Regions from separate parts of the Nocardiopsis sp. CNS-639 genome, predicted to be linked through region 2. Evidence: riboswitches for the same ligand, from Rfam matches in the RefSeq annotation. Region 2 holds a riboswitch; each other region holds the start of a gene.

Region 1 (7,052 bases), on a different contig from region 2:
CGAGACCTGCCGCCACTGCGGTTCGTCGGTCAGCTACAGCGGTCCGCTCGGCACCGTTCCTGAGCGCTGCTACAGCTGCCCGAACCGGTCCTAGATCGCACAAGTCCGGGGTGCGGCGCTGCTTCCACACACCCGCCGCACCCCGGTTCACCTACCCAACGAACCCAACACGCGAATGCAAGGAACGAAAGGGGCTCGATCAGCCTATGACATCTCACGCCTTCCCCGCCGTGTTCGCCGCGATGACGGCCGCGCACCACGTGGGTGACTACCTGCTCCAGAACGACCACCAGGCCCAGCACAAGATGGAGTCCTGGACCGCGAACCAGGCGCACGTGGCCAGCTACCACCTGGCCCAGCTCGCCGCCATCGGCCTCACTTCCCGCGCCTTGGGGCTGCGGCTCTCCCCGGCCCGGCTCGCCGCGGGAGTCGCGGTGTCCTGGGTGACGCACTCGGTGATCGACCGCCGTTGGCCGGTGCGCTGGTGGATGACCCGTACCGGCTCCAGGGGCTTCTACGAGGCCGGGGGCGCTCCGCACGTGGACCAGGCCATGCACCACGCGGCCCTGTTCGCCTCCGCGCTCATCGCCACCAGCGGACCCCAGGACGCCCGGTGACGTGCCCGCGCTGCCAGAGCAGCAACGTCAAGGACCACAGCCGCGGTGAATACCTTGGCTCCTCGTGCGGGGACTGCTCGAACACCTGGGTACCGGCGCAGTCCACCAATGCCTTCCTGGACGAGCGCCGCACCCTGAAGAAGTGGGGGTGCCGCTCATGACCCGCGCACGCATGATCGGGGTCCGTCTGGACGGGGACGCCTGCGAGGTCGCGGCGTTCGCAGACCAGATCGCGGCCCTGCCCGGGGTGAGTATCACCCGGCGCTCGGGCCCCTACCCGAACCGGTCCAACCCCCGCGTGCGGCTCTACCTCGACATCACACCCGCACGCCTGTAACCCCTTCTCCTGGCCCCGGCGACGGCCCTGCTTCCACAACACCAGCCGCGCCGGGGCCTCACCTATCCACGAAAGGCCTCTTCGCCATGCCCGAACCCGAACACGTCGGCGGACTCCTGGGCCCCGCCCTGGCCCGCATCACCGCCCTGGACGAGAACCACCTCGACCGGTGGATCACCCGCGCCCGTGCCCTGCGCGGCTGCGCCTGCCCCGTGCGCCTGACCGGTGAGACCACCCGTGTGGACGCCTCCACCGGGGAACTGCTCTCGCGCTACTCGACCAGCAACGAACCAGCCAACGAACTGCTGGTGCGGTGCAAGAACCGGCGGGCCTCGCGCTGCCCCTCCTGCTCGGAGGAGTACCGGGCCGACACCTACCACCTGGTCAAGGCCGGAATCGTCGGTGGGGACAAGGGCGTGCCGACCTCGGTCGGCGTGCACCCCCGGGCCTTCGTCACCCTGACCGCTCCCTCCTTCGGCGCGGTCCACCGCGGCCCCGGCAAGGACGGCCGTACCCGGGTGTGCCACCCCCGCCGTACCGGCGCGACCTGCTTCAAGCACCACCGCGCTGACGACCCCCGCATCGGCCAACCCCTGGACCCGACCCGCTACGACTACATCGGTCACGTGCTCTGGCACGCCCACACCGGGGAGCTGTGGCGGCGCTTCACCCTGTACCTGCGCAACCACCTCGCCTCGGCTGCCGGGCTCTCGCGTACGGCCTTCGCCAAGCGGGTGCGCATCTCCTACGCCAAGGTCGCCGAGTTCCAGTCCCGGGGCGCGGTGCACTTTCACGCCGTGATCCGGCTGGACGGCTACACCAAAGACCCCACCGGCTGGCCGCCGCCTCCGGTGTGGGCCAGCATGGACATGCTCACCGCGGCCGTGGACTCGGCCGCCCGCACGGTCTCGCTCACCTCCCCCGAGATCAACGGCCGCACCTGGACCCTGGCGTGGGGTGAGCAGGTGGACGTGCGCCCCATCGAGGACTTCGGCCCCGACCAGGCGCTGACGGACACGGCCGTGGCCGGGTACATCGCCAAGTACGCCACCAAGGCCGCTGAGGACACCGGCACCCTGGACCGGCGTATCCACGACATCGACCACGTGGACATGACCCAGGTGCGCGCGCACGCGGGCAAGCTCATCTACACCTGCTGGCGTCTGGGCAACACCCGCCTGTACCCCCAGCTCGAAGACCTCAAGCTGCGCCAGTGGGCGCACATGCTCGGCTTCCGGGGCCACTTCTCCACCAAGTCGCGCCGCTACTCCACCACCCTGGGCAAGCTGCGTCAGGTGCGGGCCGACTACGCGGCCGGGCGCCCCTGGGATGCCGAGACCTTCACCTCGCTCGTGGTCCAGGACGAAGAGGGCTCCACGCTGACCCTGGGCAACTGGCACTACCTCGGGCAGGGCCTCACCCCGGGAGAGTGGGCGCTGGCGTCCTTGGTCGCAGGGATGGGCCGCTCCGCCGAAGACGCGGAGGTGGACCGGTGAAGACCCTTGAGCGGCTGTGGACCCTGGACGAAACCGCGGCTTACCTCGGCGTCCCGGCCAAGACCCTCTACCAGTGGCGGTACCTGCGCACCGGCCCCCCGTCCCACCGGGTCGGCCGCCACGTCCGCTACGAACCGACCGAGGTCCGCGCCTGGGTCCTGGAACAGGACTGAGGCGCACCGATGTCTGTAGTCGACACCTGGCACAAGACAGTCAAGCTCCCGGACGGCTCGCTTCGACGCGAGAAGTCCGCCGCCTACGGCCGAGGCAAGCGCTGGGCCGCCCGCTACCGCGACAGCAACGGACAGCAGAAGTCCCCGAAGTTCAGGACCAAGCCCGAAGCCGAACGCCATCTGAAGAGGGTGGAAGGGGAGCTTCTACGAGGGACCTATGTGGACCCTGCGGCGGGCAAGGTCACCTTCCGCCAGTTCGCCGAACAATGGCGGAAGGACGCCTTGCACCGGCCGCTGACAGCCTCCCGGATCATCGGAGAACTGGAGAACCACGTCTATCCCGAGTTCGGCAACCGTGCCTTGTCCAGCGTCCTCCCCTCCCACGTGCAGCGCTGGGTGACGCGTCTCGGCAAGTCCCTGGCACCGGCCAGTGTGGAGAGCATCTATGCCACTCTCCGTCAGGTCTTCGAGGCCGCCGTGCGTGATGACCTCCTCGCGAAGACGCCCTGCCGGGGAATCCGGCTCCCCGAGAAACGAAAGGTGACTGAGCCCGTCATGCCGATGGAGACCCTGCGTGAGGTCGTGGAAGGCGTTCCCGAACGGTTCAAGGCCGTCGTGCTCCTGGCCGCTGGCAGCGGCCTCCGGCAAGGGGAACTCTTCGGGCTGGAGCTTCACCACCTGGACGTCGAGCGCCTGGTGCTGCGCGTGGAACAGCAACTGGTCACCCCGGTGGACAACGTCGCCTACCTAGCGCAGCCGAAGAGCCCGGCCAGCTACCGGGACATCCCGCTGACGCGGGAAACCGCGGACATGATGCTCGTCCATCTCGACTCCTTCCCGGCCGGGCCGGTAGAGATCGAGGATCGGACCGACCCCCACAAGCCGCGGCGGCGGACAGCACACCTGCTCTTCGCACTGCCGAATGGTGGCCCCGTCCGCCGCTGGGAGTGGAACAGGGTCCTCACCCCGGCGATGGCCAAAGCGGGAATGCCGAAGCGCTCCGGGTTGCACTCGGTACGGCGCTTCTACGCCTCCCTGCTGATCCGCTACGGCGAGTCGGTCAAGACCGTGCAGACGCGCATGGGCCACAGTTCGGCCGCCATCACGCTGGACGTCTACGCCGGGCTGTGGCCTGACAGTGAGGACCGGACCCGCGAAGCGGTCGCCAGCGGGCTCGGGGATCTCCACAGTGTGCGCCCTGTGTGCGCCGACGACTCCGACTGATCACGGCACCGCAGGTCAACGGGTCCGGTGACGCCGCTGCTACCACCAGGCGTGGAAGTGGTGCACCGGGCCCTGCCCGCCGCCCGCGTCGATCTCGTCGGCGCGCCGGATGGCCTCGGTCAGGTAGTCCTTGGCGTCGCCCACCGCGGCGGCCACGTCCGGCCGCTGCGGCAGCAGGGCCGCGATCGAGGAGGACAGCGTGCACCCGGTGCCGTGCGTGTTGCGGGTGGCCACCCTCGGGGCGCGGAACTCGACCGGGTCGGCGTCCCGGGCGACCAGGACGTCGACGCTCTCCCCGCCGGGCAGGTGGCCGCCCTTGAGCAGGGCCCGGCGCGGGCCGAGCTCCAGCAGCCGCCAGGCCTGGGCGCGCATCGACGCCAGGTCGGTCGCCTCGGGCTCCTCCAGCAGGTCCGCGGCCTCGGGCAGGTTCGGGGTGACCAGGTCCGCCCGGGGCAGGAGCTTGGTGCGCAGCGCGTCGACGGCCGAGGCCTCCAGCAGCCGGTCCCCGCTCTTGGCGACCATCACCGGGTCCACCACCACGTTCGGCAGCGAGTGGCGGTCGATCGCCTCGGCCACGGCCTCGGTGACCTCCGAGGTGCCCAGCATGCCCACCTTGACCGCGTGCACGACGGCGTCGGCGAAGAGGGTGTCCATCTGGTGGGCGACGAAGTGCGCCGGGATCGGGTGGACCCCGGTGACGCCGAGCGTGGACTGGGCGGTCAGCGCGGCGATCACCGTCATCCCGAAGGTCCCGTGCGCGGAGAAGGCCTTGAGGTCGGCCTGGACGCCCGCGCCCCCGCTGGGGTCGCTGCCGGCGATGGACACGATGTTGTACGCGCTCATGGCGTTCCTTCGCTAGTGCTAACTAGGGCAGGTTCGACGGGTGTGCTCTCAGCCGGGAACGTGTCCCGGCACCCCGCGCCTGGCGGGGCCGCGTCGGCGGCCCCGGCCGTTATGTGGTTGTCGGTGCGTTCCGGGCAGGATACCCACACAAGCGCGAAGGGGTCCGCCCGGGGATGCGGGCGGACCCCTGGAGGGGTTTCACGGGGGGCGGAGCCCCGGGGGAAGGCGCCTCAGGCGGAGGTGCCCTCGGTCCGGCGGGCCTTGGTCCGCTTGTAGACGCGGGCCAGGATGAACCACAGCACCAGCAGGCCGATGATCACGACCACGATGTTGCTGATCACGCCGCTCCACTGGGCGAGGATGGGCTCGATGGCCGGGCCGAAGACGTAGCCGAGGCCGATCCAGATCGTGTTCCACACCGCGGAGCCGATGACCGTGTACAGCGAGAACTTGAACAGGGGCATCCGCTCGATCCCGGCGGGCACCGAGATGAAGCTGCGGACCAGGGGCACGCACCGGCCCAGCAGGACGGCGACGCCGCCGAAGCGGGCGAAGAAGCGCTCGGCCTTGTAGAAGTCCTCGATCTCCAGCAGCGGGGTCTTCTCGACCAGCCAGGCCGTGCGCTCGCGGCCCAGGAGCGCGCCGATCGCGTAGAAGCCCCACGCGCCGACCAGGCAGCCGATCGTCGCCCACAGGATGGCGAGCCACACGTTCATGTGCCCGGCGTAGGCGAGGAACCCGGCGCCGGGCAGGACCGCCTCACTGGGCATCGGCGGGAAGAAGGTCTCGATGAACAGCGCCACGCCGACACCGGGTTCGCCCAGGGTCGTCATCAGGCTCAGGACCCACCCGATGAACCCCTCGTACTCGTGGGCGACGTCGACGTCCGTCGTCGAGGCCGCGGTCATCAGCAGATTCGTTGTCATGCGGTTGTCGTTCCCGTTCTCAGACGTGGGTGGGGGTCTGGTGGAGTACGGCTTCCTCCATCCGGAGGCGCTTGCGGCGCTCCCAGACGATGGCCGCCGCCACGATCGCGAAGCCGACCGCCATCAGGCCGACTGTCACCGGGACGTCGGTGGGGGCCAGGAACGTGCGGTCCTCGTCCTGCCAGGGCCACAGGGCGCGCAGCGAACCGGCCATGAGGCCGGTGAGGACTACCAGGGTCATGTGGTGGAAGTTCATCAGCAGGTGCTGGAGCAGCTTCACGAACAGCGACAGGCCCGTGAGCATGCCGAGCGCGAACACCGAGAGGTAGGCGATGTCCATGTCCCCGACCGCGCTGATCGTGGGTTCGTACAGACCCAGCGTGAGCAGGATGAAGGATCCGGACAGCCCTGGCAGCACCAGGGCGCAGACGGCCACCGCCGCGGCGAGGAAGACGACGACCGGGTGGGTGGGCAGGTTGGCGCCGGGCAGGCCGGTGAGGAAGAACGCGCCCGCAGCGAAGACCAGGGCGACGAGGTAGTGCCAGGCCCGCCACCTGTGGCCCGCGCCGGTGTAGGGAATCCACAGGCAGGCCAGGACCAGGCCGAAGAACAGCGCGTACGCGTACTGGGTGTACGACTCGACCAGCGGGGCGAGGACCACGGCCGCCATACCGAGGAAGGCCACCATGCCGACGAACGCGGGGACCAGCACGCTCCAGTCCACCTGGCGGAACTGCTCCTGGGCGCGCTCCCTCCCGCGTCCGCGCGGGACGTCGGTGACGTAGCGCTTGACACCGCTGACCATGTGGCCGGCGCCGCCGATGAGCTTGTCGTAGAGACCGACGATGAGGGCGACCGTGCCGCCGCTGATACCGGGAAGGGCCTCCGAGGCGCCCACGGCGCCGCCGCGCACCGCGTTGAAGATGTAGCTGCCTACTGAGTTGGGCATCTGGGTTCTTGGGAGCGCTTCGGGCGGGGCCCGGGGAAGCGCGCCGTCCTCCGTCCTAGTGGTGTCACCGCACGCGCACCGTGTGCACGGGTGGAGGGGTGGGTCAAAGGTGGTCCTCGCGGTCCACGGCCTCGACCGGAGGCGGGGTGGACCGGTCGGCCCCGGCCGGGAGTGTGCGAACCGGTCGGAGCGGGGGAGGGGAAACCGTGGGGCCTTGGACCAGGCGACGCCAGTCTAGCGGTGGCGGAGGGGGTCCAGAGCGGCCGACGGCCTGCGAAACCCCTGTTTCGGCTGGGTAAGTCCATATTGACCCTGTGCCCGAAATGAAGGGTCCGGTACCGCCCCGGTGCGGAGTTCCGCAGCAGACCGCCGAGGAGGCCGGGTGCCCGGCCGCGAGCGCCGTCTCCGGCACGGTCCGGCTCCCGTTCCGGAGTCCGGCCCCGGGCCCGTCGCGGAGCCCGGCAGGGGTCCTGGGGCCCGGACCGGG
Region 2 (7,052 bases):
GGCGCCCGAGAGGTCGTCGGTGGACTCCGGGTCGCCGGCGCGGCGGCCGTTCGCCGCGCCCGAGAGGTCGTCGGTGGACCCGGGGTCGTCGAGCAGACCGCCGGAGTGCGCGGCGGAGGCCGGGCGCGCGGGGTCCCCGGACGGGGACCAGGCGCTGGAGGCGGGGCCGCCGCCCGTGTGCGGGGGACCCCAGCCCTGGTCTCCCTGGGCCGCGCGACCGGCCAGGTAGCCCGCCGCACCGCCGAGCGCGGCTCCGGCCGCGCCCGCAGCGGCGGCGCCGCCCGGACCGCCGCTGCCCGGCTCCTCCCCCGTGCCCCCGGCCGTGGTCGGGTGGTACACGGTGTGGCTGCCGGTGAGCCCGCTGGGACGGCCTCCCGCGTCCTCGGTCCAGGGCAGGTCGAGGTTGAGGCGGCTGGCCTCCTCCAGCAGTTCCTCCGCCGTGGGGCGGCTGCGCATGTCGCGGGAGACGGCGCGGTTGACCAGCGGCCGCAGCGCCTCGTGCATCCCGTCCATGTCGATCTCGCCGTTGAGGATGCGGAAGAAGATGACCTCGAAGGTGCCCGCGCCGTAGGGCGGGCGGCCGGTGGAGGCGAAGGCGACGGTGCCGCCCCAGGCGTGGATGTCGGTGGCCGGACCCAGGTCGGTGCCCTCGATGACCTCCGGGGACAGGTAGCTGGGCGTGCCCACGAACGTGCCGGTCTGGGTCAGCTTGGCGCCGTCCACCGCGTGCGCGATGCCGAAGTCGATGACGATCGGCTCGCCGTTGGAGATGATCACGTTGCCGGGCTTGAGGTCGCGGTGGATCACGTCCACCGCGTGGATGTCGCGGATCGCGCGGGCCATGCCGGTGACGAAGCGGGTCAGGGCCCGGCCGCGCAGCGGGCCGTGGTTGGTGACCGTGGCGTCCAGGGTCGGGCCGGGGATGTGCTCGGTGACCACCCACGGCAGCTCGGCCTGGGTGTCGGCTTCGATGACCTCGGCCACGTTGGGGCTGTGCACGCGGCGCATGGTCTCGACCTCGCGGGCGAGGCGGGCCCGGGCGATCTGGTCGCCCGCGACCTCCGGCTTGAGGACCTTCACCGCGACGAACTGCTCGGTCCGGGGGTCCTCGGCCTGGTACACCACGCCCATGCCGCCCTGCCCGATGCGGCGGCGGATGACGTAGTGGCCGATGCGCTCCGGCAGCTCCTCACCCATGGGGAAACCTGCCGACATTGCCATCGAGAACTCATCCCCTCAAAAGACCACATACCACCGCGTCCAGCTTAACGGCCGGGGGATGGGTCACCATTGGCTTGTTCGTCCCGTCTCGGGCCCGTGTGGTCGCTTCCGCACCGCCGGGCGTCCGGGGTTCAGGCGGCGCGTCCGTCCGGGGGCGACCCTCACGAGTATGACGGAAAACTGGCGTGGGCGGTTCCCTCCCTCCCGTCCGGACCGGCCGGATGCGGACGTTCGGCCGAACCCCCCGTGACACCGTTCGATCCAACGAGCGGGGCGAAAAGTTCTCGAATCCACCGAAACGGCGGCGGAGCGGACGGCACGGCACCGCGTGCCGCCGCCCCGACCTGCTGTTCCGGTGCCCGATCAGCTCTGCGCGGCGCCTCCTCAGCGCCCCTTGAAAACGGCCTTGCCGGGTCCCTGCTCGACGAAGCTGCGCATGCCGTCCTTCTGGTCCTCGGTCGAGAACAGACCCGCGAAGTGCAGGCGCTCGATCTCCAGACCGGTGTCCAGGTCCGTCTCCAGGCCCCGGTCCACCGCCTCCTTGGCCGCGGCCAGCGCGACGGCCGGTCCCTCGGCGTACCGGGCGACCAGCGCCACGGCGGCCCGGTAGACCTCCTCGTCCGGGACGACCTGGTCCACCAGACCGATCTCCCGGGCCTCGTCCGCCTTCACGTGGCGGCCGCTGAAGATCATCTCCTTGGCCCGGGAGGGACCGATCAGGCGGGGCAGGCGCTGGGTCCCGCCCGCGCCGGGGATGACGCCGAGCTGGATCTCGGGCACGCCCAGCCTGGCCCCGGCCCCCGCCACGCGGAAGTCCGCGGCCAGGGCCAGCTCCAGGCCGCCGCCGAGCGCGTACCCGGTGACCGCCGCCACGACCGGCTTGGGGATGCGGGCCACCAGGTTCAGGGCGCTTTGGAGGTCGCGCGCGTAGCCCAGCATCCGCGCGGCGGTGAGGTCGGCCATCTCCTTGATGTCGGCGCCCGCGACGAACACCCGCTCGCCGCCGTAGACGACCACGGCGCGCACGTCCGGGTCCTTGGCGACCCGGGTCGCGGCCTCGGCGATCTCCGCGGTGAGCGCGGCGTTGAGCGCGTTCACCTTCGGCCTGTCCAGCCGGATCACGGCCACGGCCGGGTGGTCCGGATCGGTCTCCACACGCACGAACTCGCCCACGGTCCACTGCCCCTCACTACTCGGACGTCACTGTCTCCGAACTGCTTACCACCCGGTTCAGGAGAAGAGCAGCACCAGGGTGCCCAGCCGAGCGGACAGGGTGTAGGCCGCCGCCAGGAGCAGGGCGGCCCCCGCCAGCAGCAGCGTGTCCGCGGTCCGCCAGCGGCTCTCCCGGGCTCGGGTGCGCGGCCCGGTCCCGAAGGCGCGCGCGTCCATCGCCGCGGCCAGCAGCGTCCCGGTGCGGATGGAGCGCACCAGCAGGGCGAACAGGCGGCCGAAGAACAGCGTGACCGCCCTGACCGGGTTGCGCCCGGCCTCCAGGCCGCGCGCCCTCCGCGCCAGCGTGATCGTGCGCCACTGGTCGGCGAGCAGCGGGACGAGCCGCAGCGCCGCCAGCACGCCCATGGCGGGCCGCTCGGGGACCCGGAGCCGCTGCACCAGGCCGTCGGCGGTCTCCGTGGGGTCGCTGCTCACGGCGGCGAGCAGTCCGGGCAGGGCGATGGCCAGCAGGCGCACCGCGGCGCCCAGCGCGCCCTCCGCGCCGTGCTCCCCGTACAGGTAGTTGACCAGTCCGCTGGAGAGTCCCATGAGCAGGAAGGGCCCGCCCAGGACGAGCAGGGTGCGCCGGTCGATCCCGCTGAACGGCAGGAGCAGCAGGACGCCCGCCAGCACGGTTCCGCCGGTGACGGCGTCCACGGCCGGGACCAGTCCCACGCCCAGCAGCAGGGCGGCGAGCAGTTTGGCCGCCGGGTTGAGCCCGACCAGCCAGAAGCGCGCCCCGCCGTCCTCGGGGGCCTCCAGGGTGAGCGCGTCCCCTGCCGGGGCGCTGGCCACGCCAGTCCCCCGGGCCCCAGCCGGGACACCGGCCTCGCCCTGTTCTCGAACCCCTTCCAGCACACGGACCTCATCCGCTTCCCGGATCGCCTCCGACACACGAACCCCGCCAGATCCCCGGACCCCGGCCGAGGCGCCGACCTCGTCCTGTTCTCGCACCCCCTCCGGTGCACGAACCTCGCCCGGTGCACGACGGACCTCGTCCGTCTCCCGGATCCCGTCCGGCGTACGGGTCCCCTTCCCGGATGTGTCCGACAGCCTCCGGTCAGCCACGGCTCCCCCTTCCCGCCGCCGCGTGCCCCGCGGGCCCGGTCGGCTCCGGCGGGCCGGGCGGCTCCGCCCCGGCGCCCGCGTCCGGTGCGGCGGCCTCCTGGACGGCCCGGCCCCCGGCCACGCGCACCCGCGCGTCGGCCAGACTGCGCAACAGCAGGTCGTCGTGGGTGGCCATGACCACCGCGCGGCCCGCGGACCGCAGGGTGGCGAGCAGCTCCACGAGTTCGGTCCAGGTCCGGGTGTCCTGGCCGAAGGTGGGCTCGTCGAGGACGAGCGCGTCGGGCGCGTGCGCGGGGCCCGAGCTGAGCGCCGTGGCCACCGAAAGCCGCCGCTTCTCCCCGCCCGAGAGCGTGTAGGGGTGCACGTCGGCCAGCGCGGACAGGCGCAGGCGCTCCATCAGCTCGCCCACCCAGGCCTCGGTCTCGGCCTCGCCCATCCCGGCGCGCAGCGGGGCGAAGCGCAGCTCGTCGCGCACGGTGGCGGTGACGAACTGGTCCTCGGCGTGCTGGAAGACCGTGCCCACGTGCCGGGCCAGCCTGCGGGCGGGCCAGCGCACGAGCGGGCGCGGGTCGGCCCCGGCCAGCGGCCCGCGCGGCAGCACCGCCCCCCGGTGGGGCCTGGACAGTCCGGCGAGCAGGGTCAGCAGCGTGGACTTGCCCGCGCCGTTGGGGCCGGTCAGGGCGGTCGCGGTTCCGGCTCGGACGGTGGCGTCCACCCCCTCGAACACCGTGCGCCGGGGCGCCGCGCGCACGCCGAGCTGGCTCGGGGTGCGCGCCGTGACGCCCACGGCCTCCAGCAGGGGCTCCCCGCCCGGCGCGGGCTCGAGGACGGGCGCGGGCTCGTGCCCGGGTACCCACACGCCCTGCGCGGCCAGCGAGCGCCCGTGCTCGGCGAACACCGTTCCCGGCGGCCCGTCGGCGACGACCCCGCCGCCGGGCGCCACGACCACGACCCGGTCCACCAGGTCCACGACGTCGGCCACGCGGTGCTCGACCAGCACCAGGGTCGCCTCGGTCTCGGCGAGCAGGCGGGCCAGCACGCCGCGCACCAGCGCGGCCCCGGCGGGGTCGAGGTTGGCGGTAGGCTCGTCCAGCAGCAGCAGGCGGGGGCGCATCGCCAGGGCCCCGGCGATCACCAGGCGCTGCTTCTCACCGCCCGACAGCGCCCCGGTGGGGTGGCGCGGTCCGTACGGGAAGCCCACGGCCTCCAGTGCCTCGTGGACCCGGGGCCAGATGAGGTCGGGGGCCACGCCCAGGTTCTCCGGGCCGAAGGCGACGTCGTCGCCCGCGCGCGCCATCACCAGCTGCGTCTCGGGGTCCTGGCTGACCAGGCCGACCGAGCCCCGGCTCCGGTCGGCGGGCTCGCCGTCCAGGAGCAGGGTGCCCTCGTGGTCGCCGCTGATGGCGGCGTCCTCACCGGTCAGACCGGCCAGTGAGTGCAGCAGGGTGGACTTGCCCGCGCCGGAGGCGCCCAGCAGCAGCACGCGCTCGCCCGGCTCGATCACCAGGTCCACGCCGCGCAGCGCGTGGGACCCGCGGCCCGAGTGCCGCCAGCCCCAGCCGGAGAGCTCCACGCGCGCGCCGGGGCCCCCTGCCGCCGTCCGGCGCCCGTTCACGGAGGCCACGGTCAGCCCCTCGCGGACGGGAAGGGGGCCAGCGCCCCGGAGCGGGCCAGGGCGGTGGTGAGCAGGCGGGAGCCCACGCCCGCGATGAGGGCGGCGCTGACCACCACGATGACGCCGTAGGTGACCTGGTAGGACAGCGGCCAGGTCACGTTGTAGGCGAGGTTGTCGCGGATGGCGGGGGAGACGCCCGCGACCGCCGCCGCGAGGACGGCCACGCCCATGCCCCAGCGGCGGTAGCCGAAGGCGAGGAAGACGAGTTCGGGCAGGATGCCCTGGAGGGCGCCGTCGAGGATGACCATGATCCCCCACTGGGTGCCCAGGAGCGCCGAGACCGAGGCGGCGGCGATGGCGGTGAGCAGGGCCGCACCGGGCTTGCGGATGATCAGGCCGCCCAGTACGCCGGAGATCAGCCACATGCCGTAGACGACGGCCTGCGCGGGCGGGAAGCCGACGAACAGCGGGGTCGTGACCGACCAGACGATGTTCCAGAGCCAGAAGACCACGCCGACCGCGACGCCGATCACGGAGGCCACGACGATGTCGACGGTGCGCCAGCTCCGCAGTCGGCCGAGGAGGTCGCGCCGGAAGCCGACGCCCTGGGGGGTGGTGTTCCTCTTCATATGGTGTCCCTTCGCCGGGGGATGCGAGGGGCCCGTGCGGCCGAGAGCGGCGCCGGAACGCGTTCCGTGCGCGCCGGGACGTCCCCGGTGCGCGGGAGCACGCCACCGGTGACGGTTCCTACGACTTCCTTCGCTGGCATGACCCAGATCAGGTGTGTAAGGGTCTGCGGCCTGGTGCCGCACTCTCAGCGCTCGCGCGCTCCCCTGTCGGTTTCGTCCATTATGAACAAGGGGGAACGCCGGGGTGTTCCCGGGTCGCGTCAGCGCACGTCGGGGCCTCAGCCCCCGGGACTGGCGCCGCCCTCGGGCACCTGCGGTCCCGGGGTCGCGCCGCCCCAGGGCGCGCCGCCGTCCCCGCCCGGGGACTCGCCGCCACCGGTACCGCCGCCGCCTCCGCCGGTACCGCCGCCGCCTCCGCCGGTACCGCTGCCGTCTCCACCGCCGCCGCCTCCACCGGTACCGCCGCCGCCACCGGTTGAACCCCCGCCGTCGCCGTCACCGGTGCCTCCACCGCCGCCGGTCGAGCCCCCGCCGCCTCCGGTACCGCCACCGCCGCCGGTCGAACCCCCGCCACCACCACCGGTGGCTCCCCCACCGCCGTCACCGGTGCCACCGCCACCGGTCGAGCCATCGTCACCCCCGGCGCCGCCGCCACCGCCAGCGCCTCCGCCACCACCACCGGCCGCGACGCCACCGTCACCGCCAGCCGTGCCTCCATCGTCTCCACCGGTGTCGCTGTCGTCACTGTCACCGTTGTCGCCACCGCCGCCCGACGGCTTGTCCGAGGCCTTGCCGTAGACCTTCGGCGAGGGGGCGAACTCCTCCTTCGGCAGGTCCGCCACGGCCTCGCGCATGGTGGCCTGCCAGATCGGGCCGGGCAGCGTGGCCCCGTAGACGATGCCGTAGTAGCGGTCGCCGATGGTCACGCCCTGGAGCGTGTGCTGCTCCCCGCCCCGGATGTCGCCGACCACCACGGTCCCGGCCAGGTTCGGGGTGTAGCCCGCGAACCACGCGTAGGCCGCGCTGTCGGTGGTGCCGGTCTTGCCCGCCACCGGGCGTCCGATCTCCAGGCCGTTGGCGGTACCGCCCTCGAAGGTCTGCTGGAGCAGGTGGTTGACGCCGTCGGCGACCTCGGTGTCCAGCGCGCCCTCCTCGCACTCGGTGCCCATCTCGACCTCCTCGCCGTCCTCGCCCTCGAAGAGGACCGAGGCCACGGGGACCGGCTCGCAGTAGGTGCCCCGGGAGGCGAAGACGGCGTAGGCGCTGGCCATGGTGAGCGGGGAGACCTCCTGGTCGCCCAGGGTGAA
Region 3 (7,052 bases), on a different contig from region 2:
GCCTACCTGGCCCAGTCGGTGCTGTGCGCGCCCCTCCTGGCGGCCTGGGGCCTGGGGCTGGGCGGCGAACTCGCCTCGTGGTCGATGGCCCTGTCCGCGGTGGGCGTGTGGCTGGTGACGGTGGCGGCGTCCTACGCCCTGGAGCGCGCGGGCAGGCGCGGACCGGCCGAGGTGCTGCTGCGCCGCCTGGCCTACCGCCGCCCGGTCGCGCGGGGCGCTCGGGAGGCGGAGGAGCCCGGCAGCGCGTCGGTTCGCACGGTCGGGCACGGACCGGCACGGGGACCGGCGGACGGAGAGCGTCCCGCGCCCTGACCCCGGCGCCCCGGGGCGCCGACCGCGCCCGACCCCGCGGCGCAAAAAGGCGCGTGCCGCTCAGCGTCCGGCACGCCCTCGTAACGCAGGATGGGGTGTCATGGGCGACGATCACACGACAAACCACACCATAGGGGTCACGGGGGCGACCGGGGCGCTGGGCGGGCGGGTCGCCGCGCGGATCGCGCGGCTGGGCAGGCCCCAGCGGCTCATCGTACGCGACATCAACCGCGCTCCCGAGTATCCCGGCAGCAGCGCGGCGATGGCGGCCTACGAGGACTCCACGGGCTTCGAGCGGGCCTGCCGGGGGGTGGACACGCTGTTCCTGGTCTCGGCCACCGAGTCCGAGGACCGGATCGACGTCCACGTGAGCGCGGTGGACGCGGCGGTCAAGGCGGGGGTGTCCTGGATCGTCTACCTGTCCTTCCTGCGCGCGGGCCCGGCGTCCACCTTCACGTTCGCGCGCACGCACTTCTTCACCGAGGCGCACATCCGGTCCACGGGGGTGCGGTACACCTTCCTCAGACCAAGCCTGTACCTGGACCTGCTGCCCGACTGGGTGGACGACGGGGGCGTGGTGCGGGGCCCGGCCGGTGACGGCCGGATCGCCTGGGTCTCGCGCGACGACGTGGCGGACGTGGCCGCGGCCGTGCTGACCGATCCCGTGGCCGCGCGCGCCTCGCACGACACCAGCCACGACGTCACCGGCCCGGAGGCGTTGTCCCTGGGCGCGACGGCGGAGAGGCTGAGCGTGCTCACCGGGCGCTCGGTGCGCTACGTGCCCCAGACCCTGGAGGAGGCCCTGGAGTCGCGCCGCGGCGGCGGCGCCCCCGACTGGGCGGTCGAGGGCTGGGTGACCTCCTACGCCGCGATCGCCGCCGGGGAGCTCGACGTGGTCTCGCCCGCCGTCCCCGACCTGACCGGTCATCCCGCCCAGTCCATCGAGGGCTTCCTGCGGCGCCATCCCAGCGCGCTGTCGCACGTCGCGGTCTGACCTCGGCCCCCGTCCCGCGCGCCGCGCCCCCGTGCGGGGCGTCCCCTGTGCCGTGGATCTCTCCGACGCCCGGCCCTTGACCTCAACAAATATTGAGGTAAGAGGCTGGGCGGTGTCGGAAGCAGGCGGTGCGCACCGAGGGAGAACGGCATGCGAGCGGTACAGGTCGAGGAGTTCGGCGGCCCTGGGGTCCTGGTGGTCCGGGACGTGCCCGAGCCCGAGGTGGGACCGGGTCAGGCGCTGGTGGAGGTCGCCGCGGCGAACGTGATGTACCTGGACACCCTGGTCCGCCGCGGCTGGGGGCTGGACTACTTCCCCGTGACTCCCCCCTACGTCCCCGGCGCGGGCGTGGCCGGGCGGGTGGTCCGGATCGGCCCGGGCGTGGACCCGGGCTGGGAGGGGGCCACGGTGGTCGCCGACACCGGGCACACGGACGGGACGCCGGAAAGACCCACCCTGCCCGTGGACGGCTACGCCGAACGGGCCGTGGTCCCGCAGTCGGCACTGGTCAGGGTGCCCGAGGAGGTGGACCCCCGGGCGGCGCTGGCCCTGCTGCACGACGGGCCGACCGCGCTGGCGCTGGAGCGGGCGGCGGGCTTCACACCCAGCACCACGGTCCTGGTCGCCGCGGCCGCCGGAGGGGCGGGCACCCTGGCCGTCCAGCTGGCCCGCACGGCCGGGGCCCGGGTCATCGGCGCGGCCAGGGGCTGGGCCAAGCTGGCCCTGGTCCGCGAACTGGGCGCGCAGGAGACCGTGGACTACTCCGAGCCGGGCTGGCCGGAGCGGGTGCGCGCGCTGACCGGCGGCACCGGGATTGACGTGGTCCTGGACGGCGCCGGGGGCGCGCTGGGCGCGGAGGCCTTCGGGACCCTGGCCGACGGCGGCCGGTTCGTCGGCTACGGCTCCGCGGGCGGGAGCTTCACGGAGGTGGACACGGAGGAAGCCGGGCGCCGCGGGATCGAGGTCCTGGGCCTGTTCGACCTCAAGCAGGCCGACGGCGACCGGCAGGACGCCCTGCGGATGGTGCTGGAGATGGCCCGCATGGGCAGGATCACCCCGCACGTGGGGCTGGCCCTGCCGCTGGAGCGGGCCGCCGAGGCGCACGCCGCATTAGAGAGGCGCGCGGTTCCCGGCAAGGCCCTGCTGGTCCCCTAGGACCGGGCGGCGCGGGCCGCCAGGCGCTGGCGCAGAGCGGCGGCGGCGGCCCGGGGGTCCTCCGCCTCCGTGATCGCGCGCACGACCACGACCCGGCGGGCCCCGGCGTCCAGCACGCGGTCGATGTTGTCGGCGTCGATCCCGCCGATGGCGAACCAGGGGCGGTCGGTGCCCAGCGCGGCCGCCTCCTCCACCAGCTCCAGCCCGGCGGCCGGACGGCCCGGCTTGGTGGGGGTCGCCCAGGTCGGTCCGACGCAGAAGTAGTCGCTGCCGGGCTCCTCGGCGGAGGCGGCCGCGGCGGCGACGTCGTTGTTGGAGCGGCCGATCACGGGGTCGGCGCCGATGATGTCGCGGGCCATGGGCACGGGCAGGTCCCGCTGGCCCAGGTGGAGGACGTCGGCGCGCACGGCGCGGGCGATGTCGGCGCGGTCGTTGACCGCGAGCAGGGCGCCGTACCGCTCGCACGCCTCCTTCATCACCTCCAGGGCCGCGATCTCCTCGCGTGCCTCCAGGCCCTTGTCCCGGAGCTGGATGATGTCCACTCCCCCGGCCAGGGCCGCGTCGGCGAACTCGGCCAGGTCGCCCCGACCGGTCCGGGCGTCGGTGCACAGGTACAGAAGCGATGCGTCCAGGCGCTTGCGCAGGCTGGTTCCGTGGCTGGTCCTCACACGGTCCACCCTAGGCCCTGGCGCGTTCGGACCCAAGGGGGAGGGACGCGGCGGCGCGCCCCTCCCCCTTCCCCGCGGACTAGAAGGCCAGGCTCTGGGCCCGGCGGCGCACCTCGGTGCCCCGGTTCTCGCGCATGGCCTGGATCGGCGTGCCCGGCAGGGAGTCGTCGGGGGTGAACAGCCAGCGCAGGGCCTCCTCGGAGGAGAAGCCCGCGTCGGTGAGCAGCAGCAGCGTCCCCGGCAGACCCTTGACCAGGTCGTCGCCGTCGATGAAGGCGGCGGGAATGGAGAGTTCGCCGTCGCGGACCACACCCATCATGCGGTTCTCGCGGATCAGCGTCTTGATCCGGTTCGGGCTCACGCCAAGCGGAGCGGCGGCCTCCTTGAGGGTCAGCCAGTCGCCGATGAGCGTGTCGATGTCGCGTTGTGTCACACCACCAATCTGCCACATCCGCGCACCTCCTTCCCCCCGGCACGGCGCGCGTCGGCCACGGGTCCTAGAATGGGGACAGACCCCTACATCCCGCGGGAGCCGGGTGGGACCCGGCTGAGAGGGAGGCTGTGAGCCTCCGACCGCACGAACCTGATCCGGATCATGCCGGCGAAGGGAGTGGAAGCCACAGCCGTGCGCACCTCCAACGATTCCCACCGCGACCGCGTCGTCGTGGTCGGCGGCGGCCTCGTCGGCCGGGTCACCGCCTGGCGCGCCGCCCAACGCGGACTGAGCGTCACCCTGGTCGAGTCCGACCCCGCCCGCGCCGCCTCCACCGTGGCCGCGGGCATGCTGACCCCCGCCACCGAGGCGGCGTTCGGCGAGGAGCCCCTCATGGAGCTGGGCATCCGCTCGGCCCGCATGTACGCGGACTTCGTCGCCGAACTGGAGGAGGCCAGCGGTCTGGACGTGGGACACCGCGCCACCGGCACGCTGCTGGTCGCCTTCGACCGCGACGACCTGGCCGTCCTCACCGAACTGCACGCGCTCCAGCGGAGGCTGGGCATCGCCGCCGAGCGCCTCACCGGCCGCGAGTGCCGCCGTCTGGAGCCCATGCTCGCCCCGTCCGTGCGCGGCGGCGTCCTGGCCCCCGACGACCACTCCGTGGACCCGCGGCGGCTGCTGCGCGCCCTGACCGCCGCGGGCGCACGCGCGGGCGTCACCGAGGTCCGCGGGCGGGTCGGGGAGGTCCTCTCCCCCGGTCCCGGGGGCGCCCGGCTGGGCGTGCTCCTGGCCGGGGAGGCCGAGGCGGGGCGGACCCTGCCCGCGCACCAGGTGGTGCTGGCCGCGGGCTGCTGGGGCGACGGCGTCGTGGTCCCCGAACCCGTCGTCCCGCCGCTGCGCCCGGTCAAGGGACAGCTGCTGCGCGCCCGGGTGCCCGAGGGCGGGCCGCCGCTCGTCAGCCGGACCGTCCGCGGCCTGGTCCGGGGCTTCCCGACCTACCTGGTGCCGCGCGCCGACGGCGAGGTCGTCATCGGCGCCACCCAGGAGGAGCTGGGCCACGACACCTCGCTCACCGTCGGGGGGCTCTGGCAGGTGCTGCGGGACGCGCGCGAACTCGTCCCCGGGGTGAGCGAGCTGGAGGTCACCGAGACCTGCGTCGGGCTGCGCCCCGGCTCCCCCGACAACGAACCCCTCCTGGGGCCCACCCGGGTCCCGGGACTGCACCTGGCCGCCGGCCACTTCCGGCACGGGGTCCTGCTGACCCCGGTGACCGGGGAGGCCATGGCCCGGGCCCTGACCGACGGAGACCTGCCCGAGTACGCCCGCCGTTTCACGGCACGACGCGCAAGTAGGTAGTAGCAGTGGAACTGATCATCAACGGCGACCGCCGCGAGTTCGCCGACGACACGACCGTGGAAGCGGTCGTGCGCGACCTGACCGGCGCCGAGGCCCCCGGCGGTGTCGCCGTGGCCGTCAACGACGAGGTGGTGCGCCGGACCGCGTGGGCCGCGAGCCCGCTCAACCAGGGCGACCGCGTGGACGTCCTCACCGCGGTGCAGGGAGGCTGAGCATGAACGACGACCTCGTGATCGCGGGAACCTCCTTCGGGTCCCGGCTGATCACCGGAACTGGCGGAGCCCCCTCCCTGGAGGTCCTGGAGGAGGCCCTGATCGCCTCCGGAACCGAGCTGACCACCGTGGCGATGCGCCGGGTCTCCCCCGGCACCCGGGGGTCGGTGTGGGACGTCCTGACCCGCAACAAGATCCGGGCGCTGCCCAACACCGCCGGATGCTTCACCGCCGTGGACGCGGTGCGCACCGCCCGCCTGGGCCGCGAGGCGCTGGAGACCGACTGGGTCAAGCTGGAGGTGGTGGCGGACGAGCACACGCTGCTGCCCGACCCCGTCGAGCTGCTGGAGGCCGCCGAACAGCTGGTGGACGAGGGCTTCACCGTGCTGCCCTACACCAACGACGACCCCGTGCTGGCCCGGCGCCTGGAGCAGGTGGGCTGCGCCGCGGTGATGCCCCTGGCCGCCCCGATCGGCTCGGGGCTGGGCATCCGCAACCCGCACAACCTGGAGCTGATCGTCGAGCAGGCCGGCGTGCCCGTCATCGTGGATGCGGGGATCGGCACCGCCAGCGACGCCGCCCTGGCCATGGAGCTGGGGTGCGACGCGGTCCTGCTGGCCACGGCCGTGACCCGCGCCCAGGACCCGGTGCGCATGGCCGCCGCGATGCGCGACGCCGTACGCGCGGGCCGCGGCGCGCGCCTGGCGGGCCGCATCCCCGTGCGGCGCTACGCCCAGGCCTCCTCGCCTTCCGTGAGTTAGGCCACCCGGCCCCGCGTCCCGCCCCCGACCGGTGCGTCCCACCTGGGGAGTTTGGCGGCGTCCTCTACCGTGGAACGAGTGTGCGGTCCGGCAAGGGCGCATCCCGCACACCACGACCACCCAGGCGCGAGCGTCCCCACCGCCCACGGAGCGGGCCTCACCGGGGACGGGGCGACCCGACGACCGGCGGAGCACACACCACCGGGACCGGGGGAGCCCCGGCCGGGGCCGGGACCCGTCCTCCGGGGAGACCGAGCAGGCCTCCCCGGATGTCCCACCGGCCCCACCGGCACCCGAACGGGACGGCGCGACCGCGAACCGCGGGGCAGACCTGGCGTGGGCTTCCGCTATCGTGTCGGTTCGACACCCGGTGTCGGGTACGCGCCACCGGCCGCGACAGCCCGCGCTCCCCGCAGCAAGGACACTACTCCGCCGTGGACATGACGACTTCCGACCCGCTCGTAGGCGCCACCTTGGACCGACGTTACTTCGTGGAGTCCAGGATCGCCGGAGGCGGGATGGCGACCGTCTACGTCGCCCACGACCTGAGGTTGGACCGACGGCTGGCCCTGAAGGTGATGCACCCTTCGCTGGCCCAGGACCCGACCTTCGTGCAGCGCTTCATCAACGAGGCGCACTCCGTCGCCAAGCTCTCCCACCCCAACGTCGTGCAGGTCTTCGACCAGGGTGAGGACCAGGGGCACGTGTTCCTGGCCATGGAGTACGTACCCGGACGCACCCTGCGCGACCTGCTCAAGTCCCGGGGCAGGCTCGGCGCCCACGACGCCCTGAACGCCATGGCCCCGGTGCTGGCCGCGCTCGGCGCCGCCCACCAGGCGGGCATGGTGCACCGCGACGTCAAGCCCGAGAACGTCCTCATCACCGAGGACGGCCGGGTCAAGGTCGCCGACTTCGGCCTGGCGCGCGCCGTGGAGCAGTCCAACCAGGGGCTGACCCGCACGGGCACCCTCATGGGCACGGCGGCCTACCTGGCCCCCGAGCAGATCGAGAAGGGCGTCGCCGACGCCCGCAGCGACGTGTACGCGGCGGGCATCATGCTCTACGAGCTGCTCACCGGCAGCCAGCCGCACACCGGCGAGACGCCCATCGCGATCGCCTACCAGCACGTCAACGAGGATGTCCCGCGCCCCTCGCACT
Region 4 (7,052 bases), on a different contig from region 2:
GGGTCATCCGCAGCGCCGCGGAGTAGAGCTGGTCGAGGAAGGGAAGCACGTCCCTCTCGAAGCGCTCTTCCCGTTCCTCGGCTGTCTCCTGCTCCTGGCCCTGTTCCAAGCCCGTCGGCCTCCTCGCGCTGGTCCCGGTTGGGGCGTCCATACCCCAACGATACGGTCCCATGGCACGGACCCGCGCATCGGCGCCGCGTGGCGCCGACACCGTCTCCTCGCGCTCCAGGCACGTCCCGGCTGTCGGCATGGTCTGTCGGCCCTCCCCCGCATACTCGCGTGTGGCGCGCCCGGACGCTGCTGCTCCGGGCGCGGTGTAGGGGAGAACAACGCTTCGCCCGAGCTGATTCCGCGCCGCGGAGGGACGAAGGTCCCTCCTTGGGCGAACTTTGTCGTTTACCTCCGTCACCGGAGGTGAGGCATGGCAGAGTGCGGGTAGGACATCTGGAGGATGGGAGAGGAGTGCACGTGCGACCGTCCCCGACCCCGGCCTCCGACCGCCCCCGTCCCACGGCGGCCCAGTTCGCCACCCCCGACCGCCTGTCGGACTACTGGCGGTTCTACTGGGCGGTCGCCGAGGCGCAGGTCGCCCGGTGGCTCCCCGACACCCCCTCCCTGCTGCTCGACCTCTCCGGCGCGGACTACCAGGGCGCCCCGCGCGCCGTGGCCGCCGGACACGACGTGGTCACCCTGCTGCCGTCGGTGGACGTGGCGGTGCGCCGCCCGCTGACCCTGGTGAACGGGCGCGCGGTGGTGCCCCGGCCCGCCCGGCGCGGACGGCTGCGCCACGTGGTGGGCGACTCCGCCTTCCTGCGCAGCTTCGCCCCGGGCTCCTTCGACGGGGTCATCGCCGACAACCGGGTACTGTCCCGGCACCTGGCCACCGAGGAGGCGCTGGCCCAGGTCAGCCGGGTGCTGCGCCCGGGGGGCCGCGCCCTGCTGTGCGTGGACTCGGTGGTGCTGGGCATGGCGATGCTGGCCGAGCAGGACCGCTGGCCCGAGCTGAGCCACGCGCCCAACGCGGACGTGCTCTTGGTGCCCTGGCCGGACGGCTCCATCACGCGGTGCTTCACGGCCGAGCAGCTCACCGAGGCGGTCGCCGAAGCCGGTCTGGAACTGGAGTGGGTCAAGCCCCGCACGGTGCTGTCCGCCTCCACGGTGGAGATGATGCTGGCGCGCGACCCGAGGTCGATGGGACGCCTGGTGGAGATGGAACTGCGCGCCACGGAGTCCGACGACTACGTGGGCGTGCACCTGGTGGCGAGCGCGCGCAAGCCCGGCTAGGGCGGGGACGCCGCCGCCCCCGCCCCATCCCTCACCGGTGCTGCGCGGTCTCCTGGTCCGCCAGGGGCAGGTAGACCCGCTTACCCTGTTCGGCGAACTCCGCGGACTTGTCGGCCATGCCCTTCTCGATGGCGGCCACCGTCTCCAGCCCGTGCTCCTCGGCGTACCTGCGCACGTCCTGCGTGATCTTCATGGAGCAGAACTTCGGCCCGCACATGGAGCAGAAGTGCGCGGTCTTGGCGGGTTCGGCGGGCAGGGTCTGGTCGTGGAAGGACTGCGCGGTCTCGGGGTCCAGGGCCAGGTGGAACTGGTCCTGCCAACGGAACTCGAACCGCGCCTTGGACAGCTCGTCGTCCCACTCCTGCGCCCGGGGGTGCCCCTTGGCCAGGTCGGCGGCGTGCGCGGCGAGCTTGTAGGTGATCACACCGGTCTTGACGTCGTCCCGGTCGGGCAGCCCCAGGTGCTCCTTGGGGGTGACGTAGCACAGCATCGCCGTACCGAGCCAGCCGATCTGGGCGGCGCCGATCGCGGAGGTGATGTGGTCGTAGCCGGGCGCGACGTCGGTGGCCAGGGGGCCGAGCGTGTAGAACGGCGCCTCGCCGCACAGCTCCTCCTCCAGGCGCACGTTCTCCGCGATCTTGTGCATCGGCACGTGCCCGGGCCCCTCGATCATCACCTGCACGTCGTGCGCGCGGGCGATGTGGGTGAGTTCTCCCAGGGTCCGCAGCTCGGCGAACTGGGCCTCGTCGTTGGCGTCGGCGATCGACCCCGGCCGCAGCCCGTCGCCGAGGGAGAAGGTGACGTCGTACTCCCGGAGGATCTCGCACAGCTCCTCGTAGTGGGTGTACAGGAAGCTCTCCCTGTGGTGGGCCAGGCACCAGGCCGCCATGATGGAGCCGCCGCGCGAGACGATGCCGGTGACCCGGCGGGCGGTGAGCGGCACGTAGCGCAGCAGCACGCCCGCGTGGACGGTCATGTAGTCCACGCCCTGCTCGCACTGCTCGATGACGGTGTCGCGGTAGACCTCCCAGCTCAGCGCCGCCGGATCGCCGTTGACCTTCTCCAGGGCCTGGTAGATGGGTACGGTCCCGATCGGGACGGGCGAGTTGCGCAGGATGCGCTCGCGGGTCTCGTGGATGCGCTTGCCGGTGGACAGGTCCATGACGGTGTCGGCCCCCCATCGGGTGGCCCACACCATCTTCTCCACCTCCTCGGGAACGGAGGAGGTGACGGCGGAGTTGCCGATGTTGGCGTTGATCTTGACCAGGAAGTTCTTGCCGATGATCATCGGCTCGGACTCGGGGTGGCACCGGTTGGCGGGGATGACCGCCCGGCCCACGGCCACCTCCTGGCGGACGAACTCTGGGTCCACGCCCTCCCGGGCGGCCACGAACCGCATCTCGGGGGTGATGGTCCCGGCCTTGGCGTGGGCCAGCTGGGTGGTCGCGCCGCCGGACGGGGCGGACGTGTGGGCCCACTCCCCGCGGGTGGGGGCCAGGCCCCGGTGGACGTCGATGTGCGCGGTGTCGTCGGTGTACGGACCCGAGGTGTCGTACAGGTCGAAGTGGCTGCCGTTGCTGAGTTCCACCCGGCGCTGCGGGACGCGGAGGGTGTGCCCCTCGGGGGTGGCGACCTCCCGGTAGACCTTGCGTGATCCCATGATGGGACCGGTGGTCACCCGGTGGTCGGCGGTGGAACTGACGTCGCGGCCGTCGAGAGCCGTCATGGCATGCCTCCCTACGTCGGAATTACCCGAACAGGTTCTGCGGTCGGCGACACCGTTGAGTCGCCCTCTCAGCCCGCCATGGCGCGAGCTCCCGCGTTGCGTATGAAGATGTGGGGACGCATGGGGCGCCCCGGGCACGCGGGACCGGGGCGTGCCCGGTCCGTGTGGCCCCGGACACTCTATCCGTCGGCCGAGCGGGGCTGTCCACCGTCCCGGGGATAGAAAAGTGTCTCCCGCACGCCACCCCCGACAGCGCGGTCGGCTCGGGGCCGTGCCGCGCTCCCCTGGGTCAGAAGAGCGTCTGCGGCTCGTCTCCCCCGGTGTCGGAGAGCGGTTCGAGCAGGTCGGGACGGTTGTTCTTGATGCTGTTGACGTCGGTGGAGACCTCGTCCACCGCGAAGCGCTCGGCGGGGGTGTCCTGGAGCAGGTGGGCCAGCTCGTCGGCCCCGGTCGCCGGGTCCAGCCAGGCCGCCCAGTCCTCGGGGGGCACGACGACGGGCATGCGCTCGTGGATGTGGGCGAGTTCGGGGGCGGCCTCGGTGGTGACGACGGCGCAGCTCCACACCCACGCGGCGGGGTCGTCCTCGGCCACCTCCGGGTCGCGCCAGCGCTCGAAGATCCCCGCCAGGGCCAGGGGCCGGTCGTCGGGGTAGTGGATGGAGTAGGGCTTCTTGTCCGCCTTGGCCTTGCGCTTCTTGTGGTGGGGGTCGGTGACCGGCGAGGTGCTGGCCTGCACGGTCCCGTCCCTGCCGATCAGCTGCCACTCGTAGTAGGCGTCGGCGGGCAGCAGGCAGCGGCGGCGCCGGAAGGCCGTGCGGAAGGCGGGCTTGTCGGCGATGGTCTCGCTGCGGGCGTTGATCATCCGGTAGCCGATGTTGCGGTCCTTGGCCCAGGAGGGCACCAGTCCCCAGCGCAGGGTGTGCAGGGAGCGGGGCCCCGGCTCACCCCGGTCCTCACCCTGCGGGGGCGGTCCGAGCACCGCGTACACGGGCCTGCCGGGTGAGATGTTGTAGTCCGGGTCCAGCTCCTCCAGCGGCGGCCACGCCCGGGGATCGGTCTCCTCGGGAAGGGCCTGTTCGGGCAGGCCGAAGGCGAGCTGCAACTGGTGCACGTTCCGGGACTGGGCATAACGACCGCACATGGGTGTGATCCTACGGTCGAAACGGCTCGTTCTCCCCCGGAACACCCGTATCCGCCGGTGTTTCCCGCCCCGGGGCACCGGGCGCGGCTCGGGCGGCCCGCCGGTTCCGCCGGACCTCAGCTCGGCGCCGGCGCGACGGGCTCCCCCTCCGCGCGTCCGGGGCCCCGCTCCGCTCCCCCGTCCGCGTCCCGGCCCCGCCGGGCCCGGACCAGGCCGACCAGCACGACCAGGCCGCCGAGCGGGGTCAGCGTCCACGGCGCCCACGAGGAGAGGGCGCGCAGCAGCACCGAGCGCACGCGGGCCTGCTCGGCCTGGGCCGCGACCTGCTGCTCGGCCAGGACCAGCTGCGCGTACAGCAGGGGCGCCTCACCGCTGTCGTTCTGCGGGCGCAGGGTCTCCGCGCGGGTCTCGTGGGCGTTGACCACGATCCCGCTGACCGGTTCCACCCAGAACGTCCGGCTGACCTCCAGCCAGCGGGTGGCGGTGACCGTGCCCGTGGCCCCGGGGCGGAACAGGGAGGCGGGCACGGGGCGGGCCGAGTCGGGCATCTGGGTGGACTCGATCCACTGGCTGTACCGGCGCACCGGTACCCCCGCCACCTCCTCCCACTCCTGGAACTCCAACATCGGCGCGGACCGCACCTCGGCGTCGTAGAAGGGGTACTCGCCCTCCCCGTCCCCGGGCGGCCAGAAGTACACCAGCCCCGCCTGCCGGACCGCCCGGTCGCCGTCGACGTGCTCACCGCAGCAGTTGACCGCCCGGCCGGTCTCCCGGTCGACGATGACGCGGCGGCTCCAGTGGTCGATCATCCGGTCGGGCACGGAGGTGTCCACGGACATCTCCCACGCCGACCAGTCGCCGCCGTGCGCGGAGGCGTCCACCCGGGTGACCCGGCTGAGCTCGGCCGACTCCACCCACGACCACGTGGAGGTGTCCAGGTAACCGGCGTCCTCGTCCAGCATGCGGATGTCTAACTCGGCCTCGGCGGGCAGCAGGGCCATCCGCTCGTACACGTAGAGCGGGAGCAGGGCGGCCAGGGTGAGCAGGAAGGCGCCCACGGCCACCAGCAGGGTGCCGCGGGGCAGGGAGCGCCCCGGTCGGCGCTCGGGGCCGACCTGGCTGGGGGCGGCCTCCCCGACGCCGAGCGCGCTCATGTCCGGGCCTCCTCGGGGTCGTTCTCCCACCGGTCGTCGTCCGAGGGGCCCCCGTCGTGGGGAGCGCCGTCGGCCTCATCGCTCACAGGAGTGGCCGGGGTGCCGGTAGCGCCGTGAGACCCACTGGCCCCGACAGCATCAGTCCTGTATTCCTCAGGAGTCGCATGGGGACCAGCCGCACCGTTAGCCCCACCGGCCTCGGCACCATCAGACCCGTATCCCTCACCCGAAGCACCGTTGACCCCGGCACTATCAGACCCATGTCCCTCAGGAACCGCATGGGCCTTAGAGGCACCATTGGCCTCGCTGTTTCCCTCGGTGTCAGCAGCCTCGGGTCCTCGTTCCTCACGAACCCCACCAGTACCGCTGGCCTCCACAACCGCAGTCCCCTGCCTCTCGGGGACCTCATGGGCCCCAGCAGCCTTGCCCGTCCCGTCAACGACGGCACCACTGGCCACATCGGTCGTATCGGCCACACCGGCCGCACCACCGGACGGAGCGGACCCGTTCGCCCCGCCACCGGCGTTCGCAGCGGCCGCTCGGACACGGACCGACGGCGGATCGGCGTCGGCGTCCTCACCGTCGCCCGGCTGGCCCAGGGCCAGTACGAGCCGGGCCAACGCGGGCAGGCACAGCAGTTGTGAGACCCAGCCGCGCAGCGCTCCCCCGAACACCTCGGTCACCTCGTGGAAGGGCATGTACAGCGCCAGGTAGGTACCCGCGCCCATGGCCAGCCCGGCCAGCGCCAACGACACCGCCACCGGCCAGGGCCCCGCCAGAAGCGGCAGCGTCCGCCCGCCCATGGAGGGCCGTCCCGGCTTGGCGTGCCGCAGCCTCCGGGGCGCCCGGCGCCCCAGCCACCACATGCACACCAGGATCACCGCGACCAGGGCGGCACCGACCGCACCGGCCACCCACACCCCGTAGACCAGTCCCAGCGGCAGCACGACCCGCCGCCCCAGCCATCCGGGCCCGGCGTCGGGCAGGGCGCGGGCGCCCCGCGGGGCCGCGGCCCCGGCCGCCGCGCCCCCGGGCAGCAGACGCCTGGGCCACAGGGCGGCGACCACCAGCACCGCGGCCAGCGCGGCGCCCACGGCCAGGGCCCGGTGGTAGGCGGTGTCGGGCGCGTAGGTCAGGGTGACGGTGCCCGCGCTGCCCGCGGGCAGCACCCAGGCCTGCTTCCAGCCCTCCAGCCGGATCGGCTCCAGTGCGGCGTCAGCCCCCTCCAGGCGGGCCCGCCAGCCCTCGTTGAAGTTCTCGTTGACCACCAGCAGGCTGTCCTCGGCGACGTCCACGTCGAAGCGGCGCTCGCCCGGGCCCCAGGCGTGCACCCGCTCCACCTCGGCCATGGCGACCTCGGGGCGGTCCGAGACGGGGTCGGCGGACTCCACCAGCGCCGAGCGCACCTCGTAGCGGTTGCCCGGATCGACCACGATCCGGTTCTCGCCCCCGACCAGGTCCAGGTCGGTACAGCTCTCGTAGCGCAGCGGGCGGCCGGTGAGCTGGTCGGCGAGGGTGCCCCGGCTGATCCGCGTCTCCACCCGCTGGTCGTTGACCCGCAGCGTGGGGCCCAGGCCGCACGCGGTGGAGGCGTCGCCCTCGGGCAGCGGCTCCACCGGCTCCACCCCGGGCAGGGTGACGGTGCCGATCTCCAGGGCCTGCCCCTCGGGGCGTTCGAAGGTCACCCGCAGCGACTCCGCGGTGAACTCGGCGAAGTCCACCCGGCCGCTGCCGTCCAGCCACCCCT

The links. Region 2 has a riboswitch for thiamine pyrophosphate ahead of G011_RS0112165 (ECF transporter S component). Riboswitches for the same ligand answer to the same signal wherever they lie in the genome.
Region 1: linked by a shared signal. The riboswitch ahead of thiD (bifunctional hydroxymethylpyrimidine kinase/phosphomethylpyrimidine kinase) and the one ahead of G011_RS0112165 (ECF transporter S component) in region 2 are both predicted to bind thiamine pyrophosphate.
Region 3: linked by a shared signal. The riboswitch ahead of thiO (glycine oxidase ThiO) and the one ahead of G011_RS0112165 (ECF transporter S component) in region 2 are both predicted to bind thiamine pyrophosphate.
Region 4: linked by a shared signal. The riboswitch ahead of thiC (phosphomethylpyrimidine synthase ThiC) and the one ahead of G011_RS0112165 (ECF transporter S component) in region 2 are both predicted to bind thiamine pyrophosphate.

The regions. Positions count from the first base shown of each region.
Region 1 covers NZ_KB906854.1:239,676-246,727, forward strand. The annotation lists gene G011_RS0100945 (DUF3307 domain-containing protein) at 207-617, shown strand; gene G011_RS0100950 (hypothetical protein) at 775-954, shown strand; gene G011_RS0100955 (replication initiator) at 1,041-2,450, shown strand; gene G011_RS0100960 (AlpA family transcriptional regulator) at 2,447-2,623, shown strand; gene xerC (tyrosine recombinase XerC) at 2,633-3,847, shown strand; gene thiD (bifunctional hydroxymethylpyrimidine kinase/phosphomethylpyrimidine kinase) at 3,887-4,690, opposite strand; TPP riboswitch at 4,678-4,776, opposite strand; gene G011_RS0100975 (DedA family protein) at 4,921-5,616, opposite strand; gene G011_RS0100980 (DUF368 domain-containing protein) at 5,636-6,565, opposite strand.
Region 2 covers NZ_KB906859.1:240,313-247,364, reverse strand. The annotation lists gene G011_RS29760 (protein kinase domain-containing protein) at 1-1,197, opposite strand, end outside; gene G011_RS0112180 (enoyl-CoA hydratase/isomerase family protein) at 1,606-2,394, opposite strand; gene G011_RS0112175 (energy-coupling factor transporter transmembrane protein EcfT) at 2,452-3,228, opposite strand; gene G011_RS0112170 (ABC transporter ATP-binding protein) at 3,494-5,125, opposite strand; gene G011_RS0112165 (ECF transporter S component) at 5,128-5,745, opposite strand; TPP riboswitch at 5,854-5,961, opposite strand; gene G011_RS0112160 (transglycosylase domain-containing protein) at 6,024-7,052, opposite strand, start outside.
Region 3 covers NZ_KB906874.1:77,363-84,414, forward strand. The annotation lists gene G011_RS0124525 (DUF418 domain-containing protein) at 1-312, shown strand, start outside; gene G011_RS0124530 (SDR family oxidoreductase) at 413-1,306, shown strand; gene G011_RS0124535 (zinc-binding dehydrogenase) at 1,457-2,461, shown strand; gene thiE (thiamine phosphate synthase) at 2,458-3,129, opposite strand; gene G011_RS0124545 (Rv2175c family DNA-binding protein) at 3,209-3,562, opposite strand; TPP riboswitch at 3,645-3,756, shown strand; gene thiO (glycine oxidase ThiO) at 3,725-4,921, shown strand; gene thiS (sulfur carrier protein ThiS) at 4,927-5,133, shown strand; gene G011_RS0124560 (thiazole synthase) at 5,136-5,894, shown strand; gene pknB (Stk1 family PASTA domain-containing Ser/Thr kinase) at 6,329-7,052, shown strand, end outside.
Region 4 covers NZ_KB906857.1:193,533-200,584, forward strand. The annotation lists gene G011_RS0108300 (sigma-70 family RNA polymerase sigma factor) at 1-151, opposite strand, end outside; gene G011_RS0108305 (class I SAM-dependent methyltransferase) at 463-1,284, shown strand; gene thiC (phosphomethylpyrimidine synthase ThiC) at 1,316-3,010, opposite strand; TPP riboswitch at 3,004-3,115, opposite strand; gene G011_RS0108315 (SOS response-associated peptidase) at 3,300-4,151, opposite strand; gene G011_RS0108320 (DUF3068 domain-containing protein) at 4,268-5,305, opposite strand; gene G011_RS0108325 (alpha-(1->3)-arabinofuranosyltransferase) at 5,302-7,052, opposite strand, start outside.